3 regions of the Pseudidiomarina terrestris genome follow, and region 1 is predicted to be linked to each of the others. Evidence: predicted binding sites of a transcription regulator. Region 1 holds the regulator's gene; each other region holds the start of a gene.
What was found. The regulator FNR, encoded in region 1, switches genes on or off when oxygen is low (the NO sensors DNR and NnrR bind a similar motif). The targets are predictions, from matches to a motif close to TTGATCTAGATCAA.

Region 1 (9,937 bases):
ACTGGAATTTTCTGCACCGGCTGGCCGCGGAGAAAGGAACAGAGGCCAATACCGACGCCCTTCTCGACTCCCTAAGTCAGGCCGCAGGGTTGGTGGTGCCAGTAGAAGTTGTCTGCCCACCCATTGCTTGCGACCAACTCGATCAACTTGACGAGCTGATTGTGGCGTTGCGCAAAAGAGGAGCCAAAGGCACAGACGAATCGATGATAGCGGCCTATGGTACGCACATTAATCCTGAACTACCGGACACGGACAGCGAAACCATCTGCCGTTACATGCAGGCTTATGCCCTGTTACAGTGGTGGTTGGTCGAACAACACCATGTGAATACCACGCGCAAGTTGAGCCCGTTTATCGATCTTTACCCTGAGGCCTATGTGCGTGAATTGCTGAATTACGAGTCGGTCACCATCAATCATCTTATCGATCATTATATTGACGCCAACCCGACGCGTAACCGCGCCCTCGATATGTTGCCGCTGTTCAGCCACCTCGACGACGAACGGGTCAGAGCGCAAATCGAGGATGACAAAATAAACGCCCGCCCGACGCTGCACTACCGCTTACCTAATTGCCGCATCGATGATGCCGACTGGACTTTAGCTCGAGAGTGGAATCTCTGGTGCAACGTAGAACGGCTGGCTAATCGCCCGCAGGCGCTCGCTGAACTCGCCGCGGATTTTCTGGATGCTGATCGACCTATGCTCGGCGTCGCCCGCCAACCCTGGATTAAACACGTAGACCAATGGCTGACAGAAAACCTCGCATCGGAGTAACCGGTGCCGGAAAAAAATGGTCCCCCTCGTGGTGGACAACTCGTTTCGCGCTCTGGCTCTGCGGGGCAGAAGTCGAGCGCATCAGTGTCCGCCACCGTCCTTCGGGGTTGCCGTTACATGGCATCGTCATCGGCGGTGGCAGTGATATTTCACCGGAACACTACGGCGGAACCCTCAGCGGTAAGGTAAAGCATGACCCTGATCGCGATGACCTGGAAATACGATGGATCAAAAAAGCACTGCGCGATGATATTCCCATGCTCGGGATTTGCCGCGGTGCCCAACTGATCAACGTCGTCCATAAGGGGAACTTGTTCGATGACATTCGCGACCGTCGCAAACATACTTATAACCGCCCGGGCCTATTGCCCACCAAGCAAGCCTTTGTTCGCGGCGATAGCGATTTGGCCAGCATAGTCAAAAAGCGTAAGCTGCGGGTCAACAGTCTGCACCATCAGGCGGTTCATGATGTGGGTAACGACCTGCGTATCGTCGCTCATGACCTTGACGAGATCCCACAAGCCATCGAGAGCACCGGTCATCATCCCATCGTTGGCGTACAGTGGCATCCTGAATACTTATTTTATGTGCCCAGTCAGTTGCGTCTGTTCCGCTGGCTGGTGAACAAAGCGAAAGAACTACGCGGGCGCGGTTAACAACTCATCGAGCTCAGGCAAGGAGCGTACCGTGTAATGCGGCGGAGTTGCTAAGGGATAAGCTACGCCGTGGGTATTCAGCCAGCACGAATGCAAACCGCTTTGCTGGGCACCGAGCACGTCAGAGTGCGGATTATCGCCAGTCATTAGCACCCGTTCCCGGTCACGTTGCCCCATCAAATCGAGCGCATGACTGAAGATGTTGGGATCAGGCTTCGCCGTGCCCACCTGTTCCGAGATCACCACCAAATCGACCAGATCACGCAGCCCCGTCTGCGCTAGTCGCGCTTCTTGCAGTGCGGTAAAACCGTTGGTGACGATGCCAATTTTAGCCGACTGCCGCACCTTTTTAAGCAACTCTCTGGCCCCTTCAAGCGGCTGGCAAATCATCGCCATGGCGTCTAAGAACCCTGAGTTGAGCTCGTCCGCGTCAACCTCGAGCTCTGCCGCCCAGCGCTCAAACCGGCGCCGCTGCAGTGTTGCAGCGTCAATTTCCCCGTCCTGATACTGCTGCCATAACGGCTTATTTACCGCCTGATAATCACGGTAATGCTCGCTGGTAAATTCGACCCCGTACCCCTGGAAAAGTTGTTGCAGCCCCGCGTGGGCGTCGAACGAGAACAAGGTCTCATCGGCATCAAACAATAGCCAGTCGTAGCTTTGTAATTTACTAGGCATCAATTACCTGGTCCTTATCAAAGATTCCACCAAAGGGTCGCCAGACCCAACAGAACAAAAACTGCCGCGGCAACATAACGCATCGTATCTAGCGGCACTCTGCGCATAAGTTTACCGCCGAGCAACACCACAGGGACATTTGCGATCAGCATACCTAAGGTGGTGCCCAGAGTCACCCAGACCACGCTAGCATACTGGGCGCCCAGAACTACAGTGGCGATCTGGGTTTTATCCCCAATCTCAGCCAGAAAGAAAAGCACAAAGGTGGCGCATAGCGCACCGTAACAGGAGCAACGGGTTTCTTCGTCTGCCAGTTTGTCGGGCACTAACACCCACAAGCCAATAGCGATGAAGCTGATAGCAATAACGATGCCAGCATAATCAGCGGGCAACCAGGATACGGACCACTGGCCAAACCATGCAGAAACGAAGTGATTAATAAGGGTAGCAGCGATGATGCCGATGATAATCGGCCATTTTTGTCGGTAGCGGGCGACCAGGACTAAACTTAGTAATTGGGTTTTATCACCAATCTCTGCCAGTGCCACCGTTAGTGTCGAGGTAAGGAAAGCTTCCATGATGTACTCCGGCGGGCCAATTTCACTAAGGCAAACAGCAACCCCCGCCATGTTAGCGGTTGCTCTTTACCTTAGGTCTTGCCAGTTCCGGTGGCCCGGAACGAATACACCATGAGCCAATGCGGGCTCAATTATGTTGACGCACTCACTGTTTACCTGCAGTGCTGCAGGTAAAAGTCGACTACTCCCCTAAGACGGCCGCCATTTTAACTAACCGATACGCACTTACGCAAACTTTTCGTTTTGAAATATGAAAAATCCGAATGCTTTTACTAAGCTTATTGTGAATAAACTTCGAATGGCAACAAAAGGATCTGTTTATGACTTTGAAGCAATTGCTATTGATAAGTACAGTCGCCTCGCTCGCTGCCTGCTCAAGCCAGCCTGACTACCGGGCTGCTGAAGATGGTGGCTACGGGTACACGGAAACCCAACTCACCGACACTCAGTACAAGGTGAAGTTTAAAGCGCGAGGCACCGATAAAGGTGCGGCAAACAACTATGCATTGCTGCGCGCAGCAGAAGTCACCTTGCAGAACGATTACGACTGGTTTGTTATTACCCATCGTGAGACCGAAGTCGATAAAGAGACCGTGCATAACGCAGATTTCGCATATCCTATGTCAGGCGACATGGTCACGTACTGTAATGCGATTCGCTGTGAGACTCGCTACTATCCACGCACGGCCTACACAGCCGGGATTCATGTCGGTGGCCGAACCGACAGCGACATCGTCGTAACGCTCGATATTAAAATGGGTAACGGCGAGCAACCGGATACCAATTACAGCTACGATGCTTCTGAGGTGGTGACGAACCTGCAACCGAAAAAATCAGACAGCTAGTTCTGTTACCGAAGGTAATTTGTCGAAGGGCGCCAAAGTTCTGCTTTGCGCGCCCTTTTTCTTAGCAAGCACTGAGCTACCCCTAAAGAGGAAATATACCCCTACTCCCTAGTGATGCGTTCAATTTTTAACTAACTGACGTATACTGTGAAACCTCACGCGTCGTTGACGCAAATCAAGTCCTGGTGGTGGAAACGATGACCTCTCACATTCATTGTCAAAATTGCAGTATGGCGACACTTTGTTTGCCGTATCAACTCAGTCCCGAGCAAACAGAAAAGCTGGATACGGTGATTCAACGGCACCGCCCGCTGCAGAAACGGAACATCCTGATCAACAGCGGTGAACCGTTAAAGTTCCTGTACGCGGTCCGCTCCGGTTCATTAAAGTCCTACACCCTGGACAGTCAGGGCAGTGAACAAATCATTGATTTCCATTTGCCCGGTGACCTGATCGGCTTTGACGGTCTTATCGACGGTCAACACCGCAGTTACACTCAAGCTCTGGAAACCACCATGCTGTGTGAGATTCCGATTCAATCGCTGGATCAGCTGTCGGCGGAGCTGCCGGGGCTACGTAAACAGCTGCTGCGGGTAATGAGCGGCGAACTGCACGCCAGCAAGACCTTGCTAGGAACCTTAAACCACCACACTGCGCAGCAGCGTCTGGCGAATTTTCTTGTGACATTGTCATCTCGCTTTCAGCAACGCGGACTCTCCAGTCGTGAATTCCGTCTGAGCATGACCCGGGCTGATATTGGTAATTATTTAGGCTTGTCCGTAGAGACCATCAGTCGAATTCTGACCCAACTGCAAAATGACGGTGTGGTCGCAGTGCAAAACAAACTGGTGGCCATCACCGAACCAGAGCGCCTTCGCGCCCTGGCGTCTTAACGAACCCGGTTACTGGCAAGAGCCGCAGCAAAAATCTGTGCCATGCTGCGGCGCTGCCTGAGGTTCGCGAAACAGCACTTCGTTTTCCAACGCAATGTGTTGCTGCAGATCGGCAATCAACTCCTGAGTTCCCTCATACAGCATGATCCAGCTGCCGCAAGCGCCCCGTGGTGTCATGCCCAGGTTAGTCAGTTGTGACAGCTTACCGAGCATGACATCGTGCTCACCGTGTTCTTCTTCCATGACGGCAATAGGTCCGCTGGGATAAATCCCGCCAGCTAACATGGGAAACAGGATTTGCTCTTCTTTCATCATGTGGCTTTCCAGTTCATTACTCATCTCAGTGAGTAAGTCCGCCAACCCCGTTGGGCACTGCGGGTGGTCGTTGTGGACATCTTCAATCTTACGCGCCAACTGGATCAGCTCAGGAAGCTGCCGCCGGTGTTTTTCATGGAAATTCGCAAGTATGTGTTGAATCAATTCCTGGGTTGGCGCTGAACGCCATTGGTCGATAAGTTGCTGGTGCATAGTGGCTTCCTCATGCAAATGAATAATGGTATTTCACTTAATGAGTGCAATTTAAATGCCAGATCTACCCACTCTGATTTATATAGACTTTTAATCAGCGATGGTAAATTAAACCCATTCTTGAGCGGGTCTTTCCCGCCTAATTGGGTTGATTTCACCATGCATGAAACGTCGTTACTTGAGACCTTAGTCGCCGACCTGGTCACTGAATTACCCGCCGTGGTACGTCTGCAAAAGCTCGTTACCACGCTGCGTCGTCATTTTCATTGCGGTGCCGTAGTCCTGTTGCAACAAGATCAGCAGGTTTTGCGTCCTATCGCCAGCATCGGGCTGGTGCGCGAAGCTTTGGGCCGTAGATTTATTACCGAGCAACATCCACGGCTGACCGCTATCCTGGCAGCCCGGGATACCGTCCGCTTTGAGCCCGACAGTCAGCTTTCTGACCCTTATGACGGTCTGATTGAGGACAGTCCTGATGGCCATCTTGCCGTGCACGATTGCATGGGCATTGCCTTGTACGTGGAAGGGAAGTGCTGGGGCGCGCTGACACTGGATGCCCTGCAACCGGGAACCTTTGATGCCGACGCCATGCGCGAGCTGCAACGTGCCAGTTTGCTGGTCGAAGCTGCCATTCGCATGGGCCAGATTGAACAAAGTATCCGCGCCCTGCGCAGTAGCCGGCGCGATGGCGAAACTGCGTTGCAGAATGAAGCCAGTACGGGCTCGGAGATCATCGGCCACAGCACGGCATTGCAGCAAGTTTTACAAGAGCTGAAAGTGGTGGCGAGTGCTGATCTACCGGTTTTGCTGCTGGGTGAAACCGGCGTTGGTAAAGAGTTGTTTGCACGGCAACTGCACCGCTGGTCCAGCCGCAGTAAACAACCTCTGGTCTACGTCAATTGTGCGGCGTTACCTGAATCGCTGGCCGAAAGTGAATTGTTTGGGCATACCCGCGGCGCCTTTTCCGGAGCGGCCACCGAGCGCGCTGGTAAGTTCGATAGCGCTGACGGCGGAACCTTATTTCTGGACGAAGTCGGTGAGTTACCTGCGGCGATCCAGGCGAAGTTGCTAAGGGCTTTGCAGAATGGCGAGATCCAGCGCCTTGGCAGCGATACCGCGCATAAAGTCGATGTTCGCATCGTTGCAGCAACCAACAGGGATTTACAGCAACAGGTAAAAAGCGGCGACTTCCGCGCGGATCTGTACCATCGTTTGAGCGTATACCCACTGCCCATCCCGCCGTTGCGTGAGCGGCGCGAGGATATTCCGCTGCTGGTGGGTCACTTTCTTGAGCTCAACCGGGCGCGACTTGGGTTGCGGGCGTTGCGCTTAAGTTCTGCGGCGGAACATGCCCTGGTCCAGTACCAATGGCCGGGCAACGTACGGGAGCTCGAGCACACGGTCAGTCGCGCGGCCATCAAGGCCTTAAGCCAGGGGGCAGAGCGGACTGATATTGTCAGTATCGCTCCGGAGCTTCTGGATTTGCCGAACGCACCCACCGCCAGCTATCAAGTCGATAGTGAAACCCTAACCACCACCAGCTTAAACCTGCGCGATGCTGTACAACAGTTGCAGACGCAGCTGATAGAGCGCGCGTTAAAACAAGCGGACTATAAATGGACGCAGGCCGCACGTATACTAGAGGTCGATCCAAGTAATTTACATAAACTCGCACAGCGACTGGGTTTGAAATAGTTCAGGTAGGGAGAGGAATGACGGTCATACTGCAAATTTTGCTGTGGCGAACACTAGCCGTTTTAAGTCTGTTGTTAGGTGTTATTGGCCTGTTATTGCCCATTATGCCGACGGTGCCTTTTCTACTCGTGGCGGCTTGGGCTGGCGGCAAAGGCTGGCCTGTTTTAGAAGCGAAACTGTTGGCGCACCCCAAGTACGGGCCGCAAATTATTGCCTGGCGTCGCTATGGCGTGGTGAAACGACAAGCCAAGGTCATTGCCATTGTGATGATGACAGGTAGCGCCATCATGTTGAGCTTTAGTCCCGCGCATCTGGCCGTCAAGCTTACTGTCATTGGTATTATGCTGATCGTTGCCGTGTGGCTCAGTTTGCGCCCCGAACATACGCCGGCACAGCCGATCCCAGCCGAGAAGGTTTCTGACGATGACACTCCCTGAGCTTACCCGTGAACAGTTACTTCGCTACAGCCGTCATGTCATGCTGCCTAGTTTCGATATGGCCGGTCAGGAACGTCTGCTGGCCAGCCGCGTACTGGTCGTTGGTATGGGCGGTCTCGGCTGCGCGCTGTCGCCCTATCTGGTGGGCAGCGGTGTCGGCCAGCTCACCCTGGTCGATAACGACAGTGTCGACCACCATAACCTGCCGCGACAACTGCTCTACCAACAGGACGACATTGGCCAGAGCAAAGTGATTGCCGCGCGCCAGCGTCTGCAGTCACTCAACCCCGATACCAGCATTGAAGTTCTGGAGCAACGCCTTGACCAGGCAAGCTTAACGGAGCTTATCGGCAATTACGATTGCGTGGTGGATTGCTGCGACAACCTGGCCACCCGGAACGCCATAAACGCCGTCTGTGTCGAGGCTCAGGTACCGCTGGTGTCTGGCGCAGCTATTCGTTACGAAGGCCAGCTCAGCGTGTTTCTAAACCAAGGTAAGGGGCCTTGCTACCGCTGTTTAAGCTTACTCTTTGGTGAGCAGCAGCTCAGCTGTATGGAGTCTGGTATTCTGGCGCCCGTCGTAGGGGTCATCGGTGCCATGCAAAGTGTGGAAACACTGAAGCTGTTGGCTGGCGTCGGCGAACCTATTGCCGGACGCGTGTTACTGTACGATGGGCTGCATGGCGACTGGCAAAGCTTCCAGCTCAGTCGCCATCCGGATTGCCCGGTGTGCAGCTGTTAGCCAGGGCGGCCATCGGCGCGCGGCAGGGTAAGAATCGGTAGGTAGACCACGACATAAATCAGGTAGGCGAGCACCCAGGCTCCGCCAGCGTAGAGGTACCAATGATAGGTGTCCTGCGGCCACAGCCAGGCAGCAAAGACCCGCAACAGTGCTGCCACAAAGACCAGCAAAAACGCCACTGACATGATCTTCTTCGGCTGCAGAGGACGCCCACTGTGCCCAAGCGATACGCGCGCCAGCATACTCAGAATCATATTGCCCATGGCACCCACGGTCAGCGCGTGGATGGCAGTGCTTACACTAACCTCGCCGGTCGCATGATGCAGAGCAAATAACCCCAGACCAACCGGCAGGAACCAGTAGGCCAGATGAAACGACCACAACAGGGGCACTCGCCAGGTGATCCAGATCTTCCAGCGCGCACAGCGGATTGCCAGCAATACCGCTGCTACAGCATACAAGGCTGCCATCACCGTACCACTGAGCAAACTGCTTATTTGGGTAATTTGCAGAGCGAAGATAAGCCACAGGCTGCCTAAGCTCAGTCGGTCAAGCCAGACTATGGGCTGTACTTTTTCGGTCATGGTGCCGTTTGCAGTGAACATAGGTAACACCCGGCCACCAACGATTGCCATCAGGAGGGTGATCAGAATAACCGCATTTTGGCTGCCCACCTGTTGCAAGTCGAAGCGCCCGGTCATGTGCCCGTAGTACATGAGCGCGTTACAAAGCGCGAGCAGCAGTAACACCGGAACAAAGAACAAATTCCGTTGTTGCTTCACCGAGATTAACGGCATCGCCAGCAGCACTGCAGCCAGGGGTAAAAACGCGAGATCGATGACGATCGGCACAATAGGCGGCAAGAACGCCCCAAATAACAGACCCAGTCGCCCTAATAACCAGACCAGTGTCAGTATCCCAAGGGCTTTTCCATGGGTGGCACGCAACCCCGTCCAATTCTGTACGGCGGTCAGTAAAAAGCCGACAATGATGGCGGCAACAAAGCCGAATATCATTTCATGACTGTGCCAGAACATGACATCACCAAATACCGGCAACTGAATTGAGCCACTGAGTACCCATAGCCATAGCATCATCGCCAAAGCACTAAAGGTGGCGCCGAGTAAGAACATCGGACGGAAGGCTTGCCGCAGCAGCGGCCACATTTTTTCTTCTACTTGCAGGTCGGTAATTTGCAGCATGAGCTCACCATTAAACATACATTTTGTATCTATGTTTATACCACAGGAACCACTAAATTCCAGTAGGATTTCCTGGAGATACCTCTTTAAAACATCTGTACTTTACTGCTGGCAAAGCCACTACTGCATTGGTGGTAAATGGCCTTGATTTTGCCGCCCCTGCGCCCGGGCGAAGACCTAACCACAAAGCGGTAGAGGGCAGTTAAGCGACTGATTCAAAGCCAGTTTGACCGCTATCAGTGACCGATTATTTCAGTAGACTTGAGGCAGAACATGAATCTCGTGCCAAAGGAGCATGATTATGCCTACACCACAATCGCAAGTGAGTAAGTTCGACCGCTACCGCGCGCTCGGACTCTCAACCTTTGCGTTCACCCTGTGCTTTGCAGTGTGGACCATTTTTTCCATTATCGGTATTCAGATAAAAGAGGATTTTGCTCTTACGGATACACAGCTGGGCCTGTTGATGGCAACGCCCATCCTGACCGGTTCCATTAGTCGCCTGTTCCTCGGCATCTGGACCGATCGACTCGGCGGTCGCTGGGTTTTTGGTGTGCTCATGCTCACCACCGCTCTCTGTGTTTACTTGCTGACCTTTGCCAACAGTTACGCCATGCTGCTGGTGGGTGCTCTGGGTGTCGGCCTGGCCGGTGGTGCCTTTATCGTTGGTGTCACCTATACCTCTGCCTGGTTTGACAGCAAGCAGCAAGGTACCGCACTGGGAATTTTTGGCGCGGGTAACGTTGGCTCAGCCGTAACCAACTTTGGCGCGCCTTTTTTGCTGGTAGCCTTGGGTTGGCAGGGTGCGGCGCAAGTCTATGCCACCGTTATCGGTATTATGGGCATCGCCTTTATCGTACTCGCCAAAGAGGATCCGCTGACTCAGCAACGTCGCGCGCAGGCGCCG
Region 2 (9,937 bases), on a different contig from region 1:
GGGAATTTTGTTGTACGGAGTCAATCCCACCACCACGGCGCAAACAGAGCAGCTCCAGGCCGCTATGCGCTTAACCGCACCGGTCATGGCGTTGCGCGAGGTTGCCCCGGGTGAGGCCGTCGGTTACGGCAGTCGCTGGCGGGCAGAACGAGCCAGTCGTATTGCAACTCTGGCCATTGGTTACGCAGATGGTTACCCGCGCCATGCCCCTGACGGTACGCCTGTCTGGCTGAATGGCCAACAGGTGCCACTGGCCGGGACAGTGTCCATGGATATGATCACCGTGGATGTCACCGGGTTAAACGAAGTGGCCATAGGTGACGAAGCGGAGCTTTGGGGCCCGAATTTGCCGGTGACCACAGTCGCTGACGCAGTAGGTTCTATCAGTTATGAGCTGTTGTGTCGCGTCAGCCCGCGTGTACCCAAGCATTACAAATAATTTATGCCTAAAAAACTTGTTGTTTGGAATATTATTCCAATTTAAGATGGAGAGCAGGTACATTCACAAACTTCATCAGCCCACTAGGGAGAAAGCGTGAAATATATTGCGTTAGCTATTAGCCTCGCGACCTTAGCCGGCTGCCAGCCGGCACCAACAGAGGCACCTGAAACCACCACTGCCGTTGCCTATCAGTCGTTACCTGGTTACCAGCACGATGTCATTGGCATGCAGGAACAGTATCTGGAGCCTGAGTTCTGGGTACAGCGTCTGCAACAACCGCACGCAGCGGTGCTCACTCCTGCCCAGATCACAGCCTTTAATCAGCGCTCTTATGCAGTGCAGGACGAAATGGTGCTGCTTGACGAGTATCCAACCGAGTTCCGTGCGGCAGAGCTGATTGATAAAATCAACTCGATCAGCAGCCTGCCCGGTTATCCGCGCTTTTATGCCACCGGTGAGCAAGCAACCACGGCCCAGTTAGAGGGCTACCGGAGTGCTGCTAACCTTGCCGCGGTCGAGGCGGTTAACGCCGTTCGCTTCGGACTAGTGGTGAAACGCTCTTCGATGCGAACCTTCCCGACATTGGATAAGCTCTACAGTGACGACCTTGATCTCGACATTGACCGCTTTCAGGAAACCGGAGTCTTTCCAGGTACGCCATTAGCGATCCTGCACACCAGCACAGATGGTAAGTGGTACCTGGCGCAATCCTACCATTACCTGGCCTGGATCCAGGCCAGCGATGTTGCCATAGGTCCGCGCGATGAAGTGCTTGCCTTCGCTGACAAAAAACCTTTTGCCGTCGTCACTGAAGCCAAAGTCGAAACTAACTATACCCCGAGCTTCGCCCCGGTCTCCGCAGTACAACTGGATATGAGTACCCGTCTACCGTTGTTAAGTGCAGCCGATACCGGGCATGATGTGCATGGTCAGAATCCGTTTGCCAGCTACACGGTGCAACTGCCGATTCGCGACGCTGAAGGTGCACTGGCCTTCTCGCCAGCGTTAATTGCGCGTCATCACGACGTGCATGTCGGTTACCTTCCTTATACTGAGGCTAATGTGATTCGACAGGCATTTAAGTTCCTGGGCGAACGCTATGGCTGGGGTCACGATTACAACGCGCGCGACTGCACTGGCTTTGTGCTGGAAGTGTATCGGAGTATGGGCATCGATATGCCACGTAACTCCAGCCAGCAAGGTTATGGCGAGTACGGTGACACTGTCGTGTACGATGAAAACAGCAGTAACGCAGAGAAACTTGCACGCTTAGCCAACGCTAAAGTTGGCGATTTGATTTATTTACCCGGCCACGTGGTCATGTATATTGGCGACATCGAGGGGCAGCCCTACGTCATTCACGACGTTCACGGACTGAATTACCGCGATGCGGAAGACCAGCACTACCAAGGCACTTTAAATGGTGTCTCGGTAACGCCGCTGATTGACCTTGGCTTTAATGCCAATGACACTTACCTGGATCGCATCTATGCGATCAAATCGGTACGCTAAACAGGAACTGATATGAAAATTACTGACATCAAATTCGCTATGCTCCGCGTACCGTTAAAAACACCATTTAAAACGGCGCTGCGTACGGTCGAATCGATAGAAGATATCGTCATTATGGTGCATACGGATACCGGTCACGTCGGCTATGGCGAAGCGCCAGCGACCGCCGTCATTACCGGTGACACCCATGGCTCGATCATCGAAGCTATCGATCGCATCATGAAGCCGAAGCTGGTGGGTCAGGACGTCTCTGATCTGAACCACCTTATCGGTATTATTCAAAACGGTATCATCCGCAACTACAGTGCTAAAGCTGCTGTGGAAATGGCGGTTTATGATCTGTGGGGACAACTTTACGACGCCCCGCTTTACAAAATGCTTGGTGGCGGCGTGCCGACCATATCGACGGACATCACCATCAGCGTCGATTATATTGACAAAATGGTGGCCGACTCACTCGAAGCCATCGACCGCGGTTTTGAAACCCTGAAAATCAAAGTCGGTAAAGATATCGGCGTGGATATTGAGCGAGTCAAAGCTATCTACGCGGCGGTGGAGGGCAAAGCCCTGCTGCGCCTTGACGCCAATCAGGGGTGGACGCCAAAAGAAGCCGTCTATGCGCTGCATAAACTCGAAGGTGCCGGTGTGCGTCTGGAGCTGGTGGAGCAGCCGGTAAAAGCCCGCGACATCGATGGCATGAAGTACATCACCGAACGCGTGCATACGCCGGTCATGGCCGATGAGAGCAGCTTTGGCCCACGGGAAGTGATCGAGCTGATTAAGATGCGCGCCGCCGACATCATTAACATCAAGCTGATGAAGACCGGCGGTATCTCCAACGCAATTAAAATCGCAGATATCTGTTCGGTGTACGATATGCAGTGCATGATCGGCTGTATGCTGGAGTCCAGCATCAGTGTCTCAGCCGCGGTGCATCTGGCGGTGGCAAAGTCCAACGTGATTACTAAGATAGACCTGGATGGTCCGTCGCTGTGTGCCTTTGATCCCGTTGAAGGTAGCGTCCGCTTTAACGATGCGGAGATTTCAATTAATGATTCACCGGGGCTCGGTATTAAGTCCGTGGCCGGACTGGAAGAAATTAAGCCGCGTTAAACTGCGCGACGTTGAGCTAATCGAGGATGGGTGCAAACCACATCTGCAGCAGACCTAAAAGCAGGGCATAACGCCCTGCTTTACTGATCCAGACAATCACTAAGAACTCCCAAAAACGCAATCTCAGCATACCTGCAATAAAGGTTAGTGCGTCGCCAATGAACGGCGCCCAGGCCAGCAACAACGACCACTTACCGTAGCGCTCAAACCACCAATGCCCGCGTTCTAACGACTTTCCTTTAAAGGGAAACCAGCGACGGTGCTGGTACTGCAACAGAAAACGCCCTAAGACATAGTTCACGACACTCCCCAGGGTATTGCCAAGAGAAGCACTCAACCAGATCAACCAGACGTTGTAGCCCATTTGCTGGGCGCTGACCACCAGCACTTCAGACTGTGCTGGTAGCAGCGTCGCCGCCAGGAAGGCGACCAGAAACAGGCTAAGGTACACGCTTACTCTTTATGGTAGCGTTTGAACCAGGCCAGAGCATGCTCAACTTTCGCCACGATCCGCGACGGCTTAGCGGTGACCCCATGATAGGCATCTGGCACGCGGACCAGGACCGTGTCGACATTGCGCAACTGCAGCGCCTGGTAAAATTGCTCGGTTTCCGCCATCGGTGTACGGCGGTCCAACTCACCGGTGAACAATAACGTTGGCGTTTTCACGTTACCGACCAACGAAAGTGGTGAGCGTTTCCAGTAGTGCGCTAAATCCTCCCATGGCATTGCCGGGAACTGGTTCTGGATCTGGCCTACCGAACTGTCTGCCGTCAGCGTCTTGCTGACCCAGTTGATCACCGGGTTAGTCGCGGCGGCTGCATTAAACCGATCCGTCAGGCCCACCGCATAAGCGGTAGCGATACCACCGGCAGAACCACCGGCAATATAGAGGTTGTTGGCATCGGTAATACCCATGTCAATCAGCTTATCAAGACCGGACATATGGTCGGCGAAATCCCGCTCTGAGGAATAAAAGCCATCCAGCAAGTTGGCGAACTCCTTCCCGTAAGAGGTGCTGCCCCGGTAGTTGACGTAAAGCACAACATAGCCTTCCGCTGCGTAGCGCTGATGCTCGATACCAAACACCGGCCCATAAGACGCATGCGGGCCACCGTGAATTTCAACGATAGTCGGGTAGGACTTACCGGCTTCATAGCCTGGCGGCAAAATATACCAACCCTGGATTTCGGTACCGTCGAAAGACGATTCATAAGTAATTTCACGAACTTCGCCAAGCTCGCGATAGCCAAGCACGTCACTGTTAAGATCCGTGTACTGATGCGTAGCACCGTCCATATTTACCGCAACATTGGCAAGGTCATAAGCACTGGCATGGGTATAGGCAACCGCGCCCGTTGCCGGGGCAACTGAATACATACCACTGGTGTAAGGTCGGCTGACGTAGGTACCACCAAGACTGCTGACACGATCCTTCATTTCACCGTTGAGGTTCACTTCAGCGACCTTGGTTAAACCACGATCCGTGTACTGAACGGTCAAGCGCTGATTATCAATCCACAGCGGTTGCTCCAGTGAACGGTCGAGATCGGTTTTGACTTCACTCAGGGCACCACTTTCCATATTTAAACGATGCAAGGTGGCATTGCGATAAGGAACCGGCGCATTGTCGCCGTGCAAGAACGCCAGCTGCTCGCCGTTCGGAGACAGGCTTGCACTGTATTCATCACCGGGCAGATCCGTCAGTTGCTCCAGGCTGTTATCGGCAAGTGTTACGGCCCACAGATCGCTTTCGCGGGTCTGGTATTCCCAGTCTTTGGTACGGTTGCCAGAGAACACAATCCGTTGATCATCCTCAGCCCAGACCAGCGGCCCACGATGTTGGAAAGGCCCATCGGTGATCTGGCGCGCGCTGCCGCCATGACTTGGCACGACAAAGACCTGATTGTAGGCTGACTTCACTACCCCACGGCCATCACGCTGATAAAGGGTGCGTTCTACAATAAGCGGAGTTTTTCCCCACTTTGCTTTTTCCGGCTTACTCGGCGTGTGGACGCTCTTGGCAAAATCAGACTTCGGTTCTTCTACTGACATCATAAATGCCAATTGCTCGCCATCACGGGACCACGCCATTTGACTCGGACTATGGGCCACTTCAGTAACGGGCGCGACGCGCTGCTCTTCAACCCAGAACACATGGATCTGGTTGCGCCCGGAGCGATTCGAGGTAAACGCCAGCCGCTTACCATCAGGCGACCAGGTCGGGTTGCCGTAGCTGTGCTGATCGGCAAATAGCGGTGTGTGCTGCCCGGTGCTGGTGTTGATGACCCAGAGCGCTTTGCGGGTGCCATCGGTCATGATGTCAAAGCTGTTACGGACGTATGCAATGTGGCGACCATCAGGAGAGATCTGCACATCATTGGCATACTCAAGAGCAAATACATCCGCCGCTTGCAACGGCATTTTCAACTTCGGTGTGGGTTGCTCATCCTGTGCCATAGCAGGCGCCAGGAAAAGCGCCGAAGCAAGGCATAGGCTTACAGCTGTAGGTGTTAATTTTTGCATTGTCATTGGGCTTCTCGTTGGTCTGTGAGTTTTACTCTAGTACCAACGAGACTACCCAAAGGCAAGGGGGAATAGCAACTTAACTAGACCAAACTCTCAGTTTTAGAGATTAATCGTTGCCGCTTTTACGGGTCAGTTTATCAAGGTAACCCATGGCAAAGGCCGAACCGACAAAGGTCAGGTGGATAAGCACGTACCATTTAATCTTATCGATGCTAATATTTTCCGCATTCATGAACACTTTCAATAAGTGAATCGACGAGATGGCAACGATCGAGGCGGCGACTTTATTTTTTAAGCCCCCTGAATCAATCTTACCCAGCCAGGCCAGCTTTTCAGTGTCACCACTGATATTAAGCGTGGAAACGAAGTTTTCATAACCACTTAGCATCACCATCACCAGCAGACCGCCAACCAGCGCGATATCAATCAGCGTCAGGGTCAACAAAATCAAGTCGACTTCGGCCATGGTAAAAATCAGTGGGATGGCGTGGAACAGCTCCTGAAAGAATTTCACTCCCAGCAGCATCACAGCGATACTCAGGCCAAGATAGATCGGCGCCAGCAACCATCGCAAGCTATACATTAAGTTTTCAACGATACGTTCCATGATGGGTCCTGTCTGTCATCTTCAGTCTGCAAGTTTAACGCGGGCAAGCAGGACTTGCCATACTTGAGGTAGGTCAATCGATAAATAATCGTCTTACAAAATTCATGGTTTTAGCCTGTCAATTCCTCTGAGACTACCTACAATTAAGTAGATCCTAAAATAACTGGAGAGTCTGGCATGATTGAAAGTCTTTTCTCCGATGCGGATGCACTCCTGTTGGCGCGTATTCAGTTCGCGTTCACTGTTGCTTTTCACATCATTTTCCCAGCGTTTACCATTGGTATCGCCAGCTACTTAGCGGTGCTTGAAGGGTTGTTTTTAAAGACTCGTAACCCCGTTTACCAGAAGCTGTTCCGTTTCTGGCTGAAAATATTTGCCGTTGCATTTGGTATGGGCGTGGTCTCTGGCATCGTTATGAGCTATCAGTTTGGTACCAACTGGGCTGTATTCTCAGACAAGGCCGGCCCGGTGATTGGCCCCCTGATGGGTTACGAAGTACTGACTGCATTCTTCCTTGAAGCAGGCTTCCTCGGTGTCATGCTGTTTGGTATGAACCGTGTGGGCGAGCGCTTACACTACTTCGCCACCCTTATGGTGGCGATTGGTACTGCCATCAGTGCCTTCTGGATACTCTCCGTCAACAGCTGGATGCAAACCCCGGCAGGCTTTGCCATGAATGATGTGGGTCAGTACGTCGTCGAAGACTGGCTGGCGGTCATCTTTAATCCCAGCTTTCCCTATCGCCTTGCCCACATGCTGCTGGCAGCCTACCTGACAACCGCCTTTGTGGTGGGTGGTGTTGGTGCCTGGCACCTCTTGCGTGACCGCAGTAATGCTGCCGCGCGCAAAATGTTTTCCATGGCCATGTGGATGGCACTGCTGGTGGCTCCGCTACAGGTTTTCGTCGGTGATTTACACGGCTTAAATACTCAAGAACATCAGCCGGCCAAGGTGGCGGCGATGGAAGGCCATTTCCAATCGGAAGCACGCGCCCCGCTGTATTTATTTGGCCTGCCGAACGAGGAGACCGCCGAGGTGGATTACGCACTTAAGATTCCCGGACTCGCCAGCGTCATCCTCAAGCACGATATCAATGCCGAAGTCACCGGCCTGGATGCCTTTCCGCGCGACGAATGGCCGCCGGTCACGATAGTTTTCTGGGCCTTTCGAATCATGGTCGGACTAGGCCTGCTTATGGTGGTGATTGGCCTCTGGGCTGGCATTCAGCGCGCCCGCGGTAAACTCTATCAAACTTCATGGCTGCATAAATCGGCTCTGCTGATGGCGCCATCGGGTTTTGTTGCGGTCATCGCCGGCTGGATTGTCACAGAGGTTGGCCGCCAACCCTGGGTCATTTATGGCTTGTTACGCACCCGTGATGCGGCATCTCCAATTGCCGCCGAAGGTGTGGGTGGCAGCTTACTGGCCTTTATTGTTGTGTATTTTCTGGTATTCGGTGCGGGCACCGTGTACATCCTCCGGAAAATGGCAAGCGACCCTGAGCAGGTTCACATTCCCGACTACGCCAAGCCTAAAGCGGCGGGTATGGCGGCTGAACGACTCATGCACGAGGAGGACTAACCATGGATTATGCACTCATCTGGGCAATTTTAATTGCGGTAGCGGTGTTCGCCTACGTCGCGCTCGATGGTTTTGATCTTGGCGTGGCAATGCTCTTCCCCTGGTTCAAAAAAGAGGAAGATCGCGACATCATGATGAACACGGTGGCGCCGGTCTGGGATGGTAATGAGACCTGGCTGGTGCTCGGTGGCGGTGGCTTACTGGCGGTGTTCCCGCTGGCTTATGCGGTGCTCATGCCAGCCCTGTACATGCCAGTCATTGCCATGTTGCTGGGCTTGATCTTCCGTGGCGTCGCCTTTGAATACCGCTTTAAGACCAAAACCAGCAAGCATCTGTGGGATCTGTCTTTTATTCTGGGCTCACTGGTTGCCGCCCTTAGCCAGGGCATTATGCTGGGTGCCATGTTGCAGGGTATTAAAGTCGTTGACCGCTCCTATGCCGGTGGCTGGTTTGACTGGCTAAGCTGGTTTTCAGTGTTCTGCGGCGTTGCGGTGGTCATCGGTTATGCCCTGCTCGGCTCCACCTGGCTGGTCATGAAAACTGAGGGCCAGCTGCAACAGAAAAGCTATCAATTAGCTTTTCGCTTCGCGCTGGGTTTAGTCGCCTGTATTGCCTTCGTCAGTCTATATCTGCCATGGCGCGACGCGGCTATCGCCGATCGCTGGTTTAGCTTCCCTGCCTCCCTCTGGTTATGGATATTGCCGGTGGTGTTGGGGTTGGTAACCTTTGGCCTTTTGCGCGCCTTGAAAAAACAGCGGCATGTCAGCCCTTACCTCTGGTCGCTTGGCCTTTTTCTGGTGGCGTTTCTCGGGTTCGCCGTCAGTATCTTCCCTTATCTGGTGCCGCGTGCAATTACCTTATGGGAGGCCGCTGCGCCCGACAATAGTTTAATATTCCTGCTGGTCGGTGCTGTCATCCTGTTGCCCATTATCTTTGCGTACACTGGCTACACCTATTGGGTCTTTCGTGGCAAAACCCGCGCTGATGCAGGGTATCACGACTGATGCAAAGGCAAAGCTGGCAACGCCTGGGCTGGTTCATACTGCTGTGGTGCCTCGGCGTGGTCGCCGTCACCGCGGTTGGACTGCTGATCCGATGGGCGCTGCTCTAAGCGGCGCCCGCATCCGGATAACTGCCCAACACCATAACTTTATTGCGCAGCTGGATCAGGGTCAGCGCTGCGCGAATGGCGCTGTCGTCGCGATGCCCTTCACATTCAATATAGAAGTGGTACTGGCCAAACTTCTGCCCAGTAGGCCGTGAAACAAGTGAGGTCAGGTTCACCCGATAGGCCGCGAAGACCTGCAAATGTTCCACCAGAAGACCCGGATGATCGGTATCGTCAATAATTAATAATGAGGTTTTGTAGGTCACCTGCGGCTGCCGCAAGCTCTCCTGCAGTCCCGGCATGCGTACGGCAACAAAACGGGTTTCATTATGGGCGTAGTCGGTAATGTCATGTTCAACATGGACAAAGCTATGTTCGCCCAGACAATGCTCCGGCACCACTGCCGCAGCCGGTTCACGGCTTTGTTCCAGCAACTGTAAGGATTCGCTGTTACTGGCGGTATTCATAATGGGTACGTTATAACGACTCAGACACTCGCTGCACTGACCCTGTGCAACAAACTGGGCGTAAATTTTGGTGGGCATATCGTGATTGGCTACGAGGGAAAAGCGCACCGGAATACTCAGCTCATCGATGATCTCCAGCGGCCGCTTAACGAAGGTATCAATCACCGGCGACACCATCCCCTCCACGATATTTTCAATCGGCACCACCGCTATATCTGCATCATCAGGCAGCGCCTTTAGCACCCGGCCCAGTGCAGGATAGTACTGCAGAGTGTAGTTGGGTAACTGCTGCGCATACTCAAGGGCTGCCAGTTCCGAAAAAGTACCTGCGGGGCCAAGGGTTGCGATTCGTGCTGCGGTTTTCATAGTGAGCGGTGTCCTCCTGATTTCACTTGTTAAGGTAAACAGGAATGGCCACCTTTACTAGTGCTTCGTGGCAAAAGCATGAATAATTGGTGACCAGCGGTTTATGTAATATGCTGAACAAAACCACTCAGGTAAGGACCCATCATGTTGCGCATGTACAAAACTTTACTGCTTAGCTTTAGTCTTTTGCTGTTGGGCTGTTCCGAAGCGGC
Region 3 (9,937 bases), on a different contig from region 1:
CAGCCACGCAATTATAGTCATGCTGAATCTGCAACCCTTACCACTGCAGGGCTTACGGCCTGGCGGGCATTGGTTGTGGACGGCGGCATCAAGCCGGGCAGCACCGTGTTGGTGCTGGGCAGTGGCGGCGTTTCTGTGTTTGCTTGTCAGTTGGCGAAAAGTCTCGGCGCAACGGTGTTTGCGACATCCTCTTCGAACGAAAAGCTGGAGCGCTACAAAAATCTGGGAGCTGATCATCTGATCAATTACGAAGAAGACCCGGAGTGGGGCAAAACGGTACGCAAACTGACCCATGGCCGTGGTGTTGATCATGTTGTCGAAGTTGGTGGACCCGGCACCTTACCGCAATCCATTGATGCTGTAGCGATAGGTGGGCATATTGCCCTGATTGGTGTGCTGACCGGCAGTGAGGGCAAGGTGCCAACTGCAAAATTGATGGCGAAGCAGGCCCGGCTCGAGGGATTGATCGTCGGCAGTTGCGAGTATCAGAAAGATTTGGTGCGCGCTTTAGAAGCCAATGGTGTAAAACCTGTGGTGGATAAAACCTTTGCCTTTGAAGAACTTGCTGATGCGTTTCGCTATGAGAAAGACGGCAAACATTTCGGCAAAATCTGTCTGGAATTCTGAGGTTAAATCTTCGCCGTGATAGTTTGTTTAGCGCTTTCTAAATGAATTAAGCCATTTACTTGCGTTCGCCCAGCCTTTGTTGTTTCATGAAAGTTGGGCGTTCGGTCGTAATCGCGGCTCAACATTACAGTTTGCATCGTTTTTTAAGGACAGCAGTTTGATCATTCGTAAACGTGCAGCAGCCGTGATCACCGTTTTTTTCTGTGCCGGATTATTTCTTGTCTGGATTCTCTCTAATTGGGTGGCTGACCTGGCCAAAGAGCGCTTGCAGCAAGATGCAAATGATGAATTACGCTCGCAGGTTCTGTTGGCAAAATCCAAGCTGGAATCGGCGCTGTTCCGTGATGTGTTTTTGGTCGATAGCCTGGCAACCCTGTTTAATATTGATCCGCAGGCTTCCGGCGAGAACTTTTACGAAATTAGCATTCGCTTGCTTGAACGGGCCGAGAATGTTCGCAATGTCGGTATGGCACCCAATGATATTGTTGAGAAGAACTACCCTGTGGAAGGTAATGAAAAAGCCATAGGTCTTGATTTCAGAACTGTCCCCTCGCAGTACGAAACTGTTCAGGCTGCACGCCAGGCACAAGATATTTTCCTGGCTGGTCCGCTGGAGCTGGTTCAGGGCGGGCGGGCGCTAATTGCGCGGGTTCCGGTGTTTACGGATTATCCTGCGAATGAGAATTACTGGGGCTCTTTGAGTGTGGTTATAGACTACGAGAGCCTGATGGAGTCAGCAGGTTTATCCCGTATCGAAAATGCCGAAATTGCAATTCGCGGTCGCAATGGCAAAGGTCGCGACGGTGAGGTTTTCGAGGGCACTCCCGAGACCTTTGCAAACGCCGACTATCAGGGGCCTGTCGTTGTACCTAACGGTGAATGGTGGATTGCGGCAGACTTTAAAGACAGTCTGACTAAGGAGCAGGAAAATCTATTGCAGTTGGGACGCTGGAGTCTGATCGGTATTTATATACTGCTCTTTTTCAGTGTTTGTATGCTTTGGGTTTTCTACCGTGCTGAGCGGCACAGAGCGAATGAAGATTTCTTAACGGGCTTGAGCAATCGCCGCTTTGCGCTAAGTTACCTGAACCGATTGATGAGTGAAGGTAACGATAGAAATCGGTTTTGTGTTCTGACGATTGATCTGAATGACTTCAAGGCCATTAATGATACCCACGGTCATGACACCGGTGATGACATGTTGAAACTGGTGGCCAGAGGGTTAGAGACCGCGGTGCGTGCCTCCGATATAGTGGCACGCATGGGGGGCGATGAATTCTTGGTGATTTTAAATCGCTGCAAAGATAAGGAGCAGGCCGACAAGATCATCGATAAAATTAGAGCCCAGGTTGAACGCCAGCATATTCAGGCACACGGGCTCATCCTCTATCCATCTTTAAGCATCGGCTGTGCTTGCAACTCAGAGGGCGGCCAGGATAAAGCCACATTGTTAAAACTGGCCGATGAGCGCATGTATGAGAACAAGCTCAGTATTAAGAAAAAGCAAAGCTGAGCAAGACTCAGCTTTGTGCTAACCCGATAAGATAATTGGCAAGGGCGCCCATTCCTGTTTCCCCATTAGGCTGATTGGCGCGTTGCTCTGCGGCCTGGTTGTAATTGGTGTTCGTATTCACATCGTAAACAAACAACTCGCCGTCCGCATTTTCGATAAATTCAATTCCCGCCACATCAATACCGTTATCATGCAGGAAATTCTCCAACAAGCTAAGGATCGGATGTTCGTCAAAGCGCTGGGTTAGCGTAAATTTATGCGACTGTTGATCGGTCGGACAAAACTGATCTTCGATAGAGCAATTATCTGCCGGACAAAGTTCGAAGCCATCGTCAGTGTTGACCTGTACCGTATAGACAAATCGCCGGCCAACAAATTCTGCCCGGGTAATAAAGGGCTCCCGCGGCTGAATATACTCCTGCAACAACCAGGTACCATCAAGGGGCTCGTCCAGGTCAGGGCGTTGCAAGTATTGAGCTAACTCTGACACCGTGTTGAAACGCTGCACGCCAAGCCCTTTACCCCCGCGGTTAGGCTTCACAATAAGTGGCCAATGCTCGAAAGCTTCCGCGGCGGCAACAATGGCGTCTTTACCGACCACCGCATGAGTTTTTGGCACCTGCAGGCCGGCGCGTTGTAGGGCCGCGTATTGCGAAAGCTTGCAAACTTCCAGGGCCAGTACCTGCCGCGGATTCACGACGGTGCACTCATAGCTTTCCAGCCAGGTAAGCACTGCCTTGGTCAGCTCCGGTGCAAAGCGGTGACCACGCGTGTGCGACGATGCACTCATGCGGTTGTAATAGACAGCATCCGCCGGGCGCTCGCTAAAGGGAACGCTGCCGTTATCGAGAAACCATTCAATGGCGGTCACGCCGCGCTGGCGGAACTCTTCGCGCAGCGGCACCAGCCACTCATCATTTTCATGGATAATCACGATGTCTTTCATTTGTTTCTCGCAGTTACTCGGATAATGCTGTCATTACAATCCTTTGCCAAAATCCGATCAATACCAAAAGGTTATAGCTTGGACGATGCGGTTCTAGGCGCGAACGCGCTGCGCCTGAAAAATAATTTAATTTCGCTGAACCTGAGATTTAGGTGTATTGTTTTTTTACATGAGCTTGAGATTCGCACAATTGCGTTGTTACTGGAGTTGCCGGAAGGCACGGTGAAATCCCGCTTACACAGGGCCAGAAATAAATTGAAAATCCTTTATTTAGCTGAATAGGAGAGCTAACTCATGTCGACAAATGATAAGTTTGAAGAGGACCTACAAGAGCAGTCTGCGGAGCTTAAAAAGCTGATGAGCTCGGACACCGGCCTCACCGGGTATTTGAAGGTCGGTTTTAGTTCGCGTCTTGGTTGGGTCATGGTGTTTGCTTATGCGCTGGCCATCATCTTAACCGGGTTTATTTTTTGGACGGGCTACGAGTTCTTTACCGCCGCGCCAGAGCATCAGTTATTCTGGGCCGTCTGCTTAATCCTGGTGTTTAATTCGCAGGTGGCGATCAAAACGTGGATATTTTTTGAGACCGGCCGCACCCACACTGCCAAAGAGATCCGGCGCATGGAAGTGCGTCTGGCACAGCGCCTGGGTGCCAAAGAGTTAAGCTAAGAGAAGCTGGAGGTAACGAGGGGGGGATTTGCAAAAAGCGACTTCGCTTCCTAGATTTAGTACTCACACTATGTTTGGGTAACTAAGCGAGGGAGTAGCATGTACCGATCCAGTTTTCTCATCTTTCTGCTTGGCCTATTGCTGTCATCGAACGCCAATGCGCAGCAACAGGTGCTCAAAGGCGCAACGCTTTACGATGGTACCGGCGCGGCGCCGGTGGAAAATAGTCTGATTGTGGTCGAGCAAGGCCTGATCAGTTGCGTAGGCCCTGACTGTAACTACGCCGCGGATGCCGAAATGATTAATCTTGAGGGGCATTATGTTACGCCGGGGCTGGTCGATGGGCATGTGCATTACGCTGCCAGCGGCTGGTTTGATACACGTCCTGTGTACCCATTTCTGTCTGAAACCTACGACCTGCAACAGGCTCAGTCTTACCTTCAGCAAAACCCGGAGAAGTTTGATCGGAGCTATTTGTGCTCTGGCGTGACCGCTGTGTTTGATACGGGGAGTTTTCCCTGGACCACCTCATTGCAGGAAGGCTCCATAGCCAATCCGGAGCGCCCGCGTTTTGTTGCTGCTGGTCAGCTGTTGACCCACGGTGAAACCCGGGTCAGCGAGACGGTATTAAACAACCAAGTCGCCAACGGCGTGCACGAATTCCTACCCATGAGTACCAATGAAGAGGCGCTGGCCAGTGTCGCAGTGGTCGCAGCCAGCGGTGCCAGCGCTTTAAAAGTATGGTTCGACCCATTACCTCCGGAGCGTGCGGCGGAGTACTACGAACGGCTGCAGGTGATTGCCGATGCTGCGCATCGCCAGGGCCTACAATTTATCGCCCATACGGTCAATCTGGCTGACGCTAAAGCTGCGGTGGCAGCAGGCGCCGATGTTCTGGTTCACAGTGTCTTTGCCGATCTTGTGGACGAGGAGTTTGTTCAGGCCATGGTTAAGAACGACGTGGTCTATGAGCCGACAAGTAGTTTCGGGTATACCAACTCGTTACAGACGCTCAGTATTCTGCTTGGCGAACAACCTGACTTTTATGACCCAAATCATTGCATCGATCCAAGGACGCGGCAGCTGGTCACTGAAGGACATGAAAAAATGGCCGAGTTTTACAGTAAAAACGTAAGCTCCTCAGCGTTTGTCCGTGACACTTTGCTTTATGGAGAAGAGCAATACATCGTCAAACATAATTTGCGCAAACTGCATGAGGCCGGGGCCACCATTGCGACCAGTACAGATGCAGGGAATCCGGGAATGTTCCATGGTCCGTCAATGCTTATTGAAATGAAGAATATGCAGGCGGCCGGAATTCCAGCGGCTGATGTGCTGGTAATGTCGACCAAAAATGGCGCTAAGGCTTTGGGCCTGGAACACACGCTGGGTACAGTTGAGGTGGGTAAAAACGCGGACCTGGTGGTGTTAAGCGAAGATCCCGGCAACGATGTCGCGGCCTATCGCTCCATCAAGCAGGTGATGCGTTTCGGTAAGCTGCATAAGATCGAAGATTTAAGCTACGCAGAGGCGAACGACTGAGTTATTGACTCAGTTGTTGCTGGAGGTAGTCAAGCACCACGGTCACTGCGGCCGTGGTGTATTTTCGTTCAGGGTAGAGTAAATGCACCGGGACAGGTTGCGGCATAAAATCATCAAGTGCAGTTTCAATTTGCCCCGCAGCGATCATTTCATTTAGCGAGTAGCTGGGCATATAAGCCAACCCCAGATCAGCCAGCAGTGCCGCGCGCATGGCACGATTGTCCGATACCGCAAAGCGGCCATTAACTGTTACCTGGATGAGTTGGTCATCTTCGTAAAAGCGCCACAGCTTATCCGCAGCTTTAGCACTATCGGTGATGCACTGGTGCAGGCCAAACTTGTAACTGAGTTCATGCGGGTGTTTGGGCTTAGCGTGGCTGGCAAAATAGCCTTTTGATCCGGCTAACACGATCGATAAAGGAGCTACCCGGCGAAAGTAGAAACTGGAATCTTTGAGCACGCCGCATCGAATCGCAATATCGACTTTTTCACCGACCAGATCAACGAGCCGGTTGGTGAGTTGCAAGTCAACGTCCAATTGGGGATAGGTGGCTAAGAGATGCGGTATTAAGGGAGCGATTCGTGTCGCTCCATAATTTACCGGAGCGGTCAGAGTAACGCGACCACTTGGCGTGGTGCGCATCGCACCGATATGCTCATAGGCCAAATCGGCTTCCTGCACGATTTCGCGGCAGTGCTGATAAAAGTCTGAACCGGCAACTGTTGGCGAAAGTTTGCGCGTGGTACGCACCAGTAATTTAGTTTGAAGTTCTGTTTCAAGACGCGCCACCGCTTTACTGACGGCACTTTTAGAAAGCTCAAGTTGTTGTGCTGCACGAGTAAAACTTCCAGTATCCATCACCGCTGCAAAAATGGCCATGTCGGCAAATCGGTCAAGCATCTCGGCATCCTTATTGTGTTCCGTAGGAAACAATGATTTTCACTTATCGGGTCTAATCATATTCTACGGAAACAATATACTTATCTTGCTTAAACAAACCAACACTTATTTGGAGACCGACATGAAATTCTCAAAAGACTTTTTAAAAGCTTTAGGTTCATTATCACGTGGCACCATGGTCCACCAGGGCAATTATAAAGTAGCCCAGTTCAAACAGCCGTTAATTAAGCCGCATGGCTATGATGAGCTGGTGGAGCAGCTGGTGAACCATCCAACGGCGCAGCAGTGTTGCTGTGCACCCGTTTAATTGCATCAGGCGTCCAGCCTCACGGCACAATCAGGTTTTGTGCCGTGAGGTATCCCGATCTCGGGTGCGTAAAAAGAACGCCACGACGGCAGCAGTCGCGGCCCCCATAAGTAGTGCGCCGATAACAGACTGGATGATGTAGGACTCAAGACTAAAGTACTCGCGCGCTGCCGCTGGCTCCATTAGCCCCTCATTGATGGTGTAAGCCTGCATATTGGCGAAGAAGTCCGGCGAAATGAGATAGTGCGCAATGATTTGCAGCAAAGGTGATAACGCGGCAACGACCACCGCAATGATGACCCCGCTAAGAAAACCTTCTATCCAGCGCATTTCCTGGTTAGGCAGCGAAGCTCGTTTGTCACGCAATGCCAAGACATAGATGACGACTGCGACGACGGCAAAGAGATTGGTAAAATAAGCGTGATATTCAATATGCTCATCATGCAGTCCAGTCAGGCGTTCAATCAGTAACCACACCAGAATGGCTCCGGAGAAAAGCACACCCCATTTTAATTCCTTCAGCATCGCATGTTTCCTTATTTTTATGAGTCGATGCGGCATGACTCTTTCACTTGGCTCTAGCTCAATAATAGTTCGAAAAAGCGGAAAAGAAAAACTCTCATCATCGCCGGCAAAAAGTTGATCAGGATCAAAGTTTACAGGGAGTAACCTTATAAAATACAGGGAGATTAACTAAGGAGTGCTGTATGAAAAAGTCGTTGCTAGTAAGTAGTTTAGTGGTTTTAGGTTTTGCAGGGCCTGCAGCCGCGGATATTTCAGTGAACGTCGGTGCCATTGGCGTCATGCCAAATGATGATAGTGCATCGTTACCTGTCATTGAAAGCGTCGCTGGCATGACCAGCGGAAGCACAGGAGTGAGTGTTGATAATAATACCCAGCTTGGGATCACCTTTGATTATCAGCTGGATAAAAACTGGAGTCTGGAGCTGATCGCGGCCACTCCTTTCAAACACGAAATCCACGGCACAGGTAGCCTGGCAGGCTTAAAAATTGGTGAGACCAAACATTTACCGCCAACCTTGCTGGCGCAATACCATTTTGACATCGGCAGCGAACGTGTGGCCCCCTTTGTTGGGCTAGGTGTTAACTACACGACTTTCTTTGAGGAAAAGGTGAGCCCGGAACTGGCAAGTGTGTTGACGGATCTGGCTGTGGTTACAGCAAATGACAGTGTGGATTTAGCACTTTCAAACAGCTGGGGCTATGCGCTGCAAGCTGGCGTAAATGTCGAAATGACCGAGCGCTGGGGCTTGCATTTGATGGTCAGTCGTATGGCTATCGATACGGTCGCAGATGTTCGTATTAACGGCACGACCATTGATTCTGCTGCGGTGGATATTGATCCGACTGTGGCCATGCTTGGAATTCGTTATCGTTTTTAAGGAGGCAGATCATGCAACTGCTAAAAGCGTTTTTCACTGATCCGGTGATTTTCTTTCCCTTTACCGGTTTAGCCATTTTGCTTGGTATTTGCATCTTTTACGCGGTGTATTTCATCTCAAAAATGTCTGAATCAGCGTGATCAAAGTTTTGCTGACCTCCGTAAACACTACTGAGTGACGAAAGTTCGTAACGGAGGTCAGCCTTTGTCTGCAAAGTTAATTTTATTTTACGATGGGGGCTGCCCTCTGTGCGTTCGCGAAATGCGCCATCTCAAGGCTCTCGATAAACAGGGCAAGATTCAGTTTGAAAGTATCTGGGCTGACAATTTCTCTGTGCGCTTTCCAGCGATCGATGTCACCGAAGCCAACCGAATACTGCACGGGTTAACTCCTGACGGCAAGATGATTTACGGACTTGATGTCACCTATGCGGCCTGGTCTGCAGTCGGACGTGGCTGGCTGGTTGCGCCGCTGCGCTGGCCGGGTATACGCTGGCTGGCGGACAAAGGTTATCTGGGATTTGCCAGGCACCGAAACGTACTCTCCAAATTAATCACAGGTAAAGAGCGCTGTCTGCCTTGTTCTTTGGATGAATAAAGCCGCAGTATAGAGGTAGGGTCAACAAGGGATTGTTAGACTAAGCGGCGGGTGCTCCGCTCGCGGGAGCACTCACTCACTCCTACTATCAGTAGCTGTTCATCCCCATCATACCAAAACCGACACCGAGCATTGCCATACCAAAACCAAGTACTATTGCGATGAGCATCCACAATAACGTAGCCTTGGCCCAGTTTGATTTAGAGGGTTTAGTACCGCTTGAAAATGCCCAAATGATCAGTGCGATGATGTTTACAATTGGAATAAACGTGAGCAAGAGCGTCAGCATCCACTCGCCGACACTGACAGTGCTTGAGCTATCGAAACCTTGATGATCCATAGTTATTGTCCTTGTTATTGTTAAGAAAGTGGAACAACATTAAGACCTTAGGCGCACGGCTAAATCGTGTCAATTAAAAATAAGAGTGATCAAAGATGAATCGCAGTTTAGTACTCATTATATTGATAATGGTGGCACTACTAGGGAGCTGTTCAGTTATGGCCAAGGATTTTACAATCGTCGTCGTTCGGCACGCAGAAAAAGCCGTTGCCGAGAGTGACCCTGCATTAAACAGTAAGGGCAAACAGCGTGCTCAGCTACTTGCGGAGATGCTGAGCAAACTGGATCTCGAAGCGGTCTACAGCACACCATTTCAGCGCACAGAGCAGACCGCTCAGCCGGTGGCAAAGCGTTTTGATCTGGCTGTGCAGAACTACAAGGCGGGTGATGGAGAGGTGCTGGTAGAGAAACTGCTGGCCGCTGAGCAAACCGCGCTGGTCGTGGGGCACAGTAATACAGTACCTGGGATCGTTGGCGCCCTCGGTGTGGAGGTTGAAAGCATGACTGAAAAGGAATACGGCGATGTGTTTTTACTTCATTTTCGGGACGGGCAGCCCCGCTTGCATCGTCTGATGATCCCAATGATCGAAGAAAAAGAGTGAGCGTGGCTTTGCTCACTCTTCCTGATGGGCAATCTCAATCCGGTTGCGGCCATTATGTTTGGCGCGATAAAGGGCTTTATCCGCGCGCCTTATCAAGCTAGCTGCGGTTTCACCCGGATGGTAGGTTGCACCACCAAAACTACCAGTTACAGAAAGATTACTGACCAGGTCGTGGAGGTCGGCGTTCATCAACGTGGTACGGATGCGCTCACAAATGGGCACCAGGTTTGCTGTTTGTGCACCAGAAAGTAAGATGGCAAATTCTTCTCCGCCCCAGCGCGCGATCATGTCACTTTCGGGTGCTGAATCACGGATAAGCCTCGCCACGCGCTTGAGAACCTGATCACCGGTGGTATGCAAATAACGATCGTTTACCTCTTTAAAGTGATCCAAGTCCATTAAAATTAATGCCAAAGGTTGTTGCCCACCATGTTGTGCAACCTTTTGCCGCAATAGCTCATCGAAAGCTCTGCGATTGGCAAGTGTGGTC

Region 2: J6J28_RS00125 (cytochrome ubiquinol oxidase subunit I) is a predicted target of FNR. The motif match lies at 6,267-6,280, and genes of this name have one in related genera.
Region 3: J6J28_RS07155 (OmpW/AlkL family protein) is a predicted target of FNR. The motif match lies at 7,145-7,158, and genes of this name have one in related genera.

Annotation. Positions count from the first base shown of each region.
Region 1 covers NZ_JAGGJE010000006.1:61,097-71,033, reverse strand. Annotated here, with positions in the region: gene J6J28_RS12050 (amidoligase family protein) at 1-776, shown strand, start outside; gene J6J28_RS12045 (gamma-glutamyl-gamma-aminobutyrate hydrolase family protein) at 746-1,432, shown strand; gene yjjG (pyrimidine 5'-nucleotidase) at 1,415-2,110, opposite strand; gene J6J28_RS12035 (TMEM165/GDT1 family protein) at 2,128-2,688, opposite strand; yybP-ykoY riboswitch at 2,694-2,890, opposite strand; gene J6J28_RS12030 (CC0125/CC1285 family lipoprotein) at 3,009-3,533, shown strand; gene fnr (fumarate/nitrate reduction transcriptional regulator Fnr) at 3,731-4,426, shown strand; gene J6J28_RS12020 (hemerythrin domain-containing protein) at 4,436-4,954, opposite strand; gene norR (nitric oxide reductase transcriptional regulator NorR) at 5,114-6,649, shown strand; gene J6J28_RS12010 (YbaN family protein) at 6,667-7,086, shown strand; gene J6J28_RS12005 (HesA/MoeB/ThiF family protein) at 7,073-7,828, shown strand; gene J6J28_RS12000 (NnrS family protein) at 7,825-9,030, opposite strand; gene J6J28_RS11995 (nitrate/nitrite transporter) at 9,332-9,937, shown strand, end outside.
Region 2 covers NZ_JAGGJE010000001.1:31,224-41,160, reverse strand. Annotated here, with positions in the region: gene alr (alanine racemase) at 1-439, shown strand, start outside; gene J6J28_RS00150 (SH3 domain-containing protein) at 536-1,954, shown strand; gene J6J28_RS00145 (dipeptide epimerase) at 1,967-3,067, shown strand; gene J6J28_RS00140 (YqaA family protein) at 3,084-3,518, opposite strand; gene J6J28_RS00135 (S9 family peptidase) at 3,521-5,599, opposite strand; gene J6J28_RS00130 (TIGR00645 family protein) at 5,703-6,203, opposite strand; gene J6J28_RS00125 (cytochrome ubiquinol oxidase subunit I) at 6,381-7,784, shown strand; gene cydB (cytochrome d ubiquinol oxidase subunit II) at 7,787-8,788, shown strand; gene J6J28_RS00115 (prephenate dehydratase) at 8,892-9,725, opposite strand; gene J6J28_RS00110 (amidohydrolase family protein) at 9,870-9,937, shown strand, end outside.
Region 3 covers NZ_JAGGJE010000001.1:1,489,362-1,499,298, reverse strand. Annotated here, with positions in the region: gene J6J28_RS07195 (zinc-dependent alcohol dehydrogenase family protein) at 1-627, shown strand, start outside; gene J6J28_RS07190 (diguanylate cyclase domain-containing protein) at 785-2,140, shown strand; gene J6J28_RS07185 (ATP-grasp domain-containing protein) at 2,148-3,086, opposite strand; gene J6J28_RS12745 (sigma factor-like helix-turn-helix DNA-binding protein) at 3,063-3,368, shown strand; gene J6J28_RS07180 (DUF6768 family protein) at 3,381-3,755, shown strand; gene J6J28_RS07175 (amidohydrolase family protein) at 3,855-5,297, shown strand; gene J6J28_RS07170 (LysR family transcriptional regulator) at 5,299-6,198, opposite strand; gene J6J28_RS07165 (hypothetical protein) at 6,320-6,505, shown strand; gene J6J28_RS07160 (DUF4199 domain-containing protein) at 6,536-7,030, opposite strand; gene J6J28_RS07155 (OmpW/AlkL family protein) at 7,213-7,908, shown strand; gene J6J28_RS07150 (DUF3149 domain-containing protein) at 7,920-8,048, shown strand; gene J6J28_RS07145 (thiol-disulfide oxidoreductase DCC family protein) at 8,113-8,505, shown strand; gene J6J28_RS07140 (hypothetical protein) at 8,594-8,845, opposite strand; gene J6J28_RS07135 (SixA phosphatase family protein) at 9,004-9,447, shown strand; gene J6J28_RS07130 (ligand-binding sensor domain-containing diguanylate cyclase) at 9,460-9,937, opposite strand, start outside.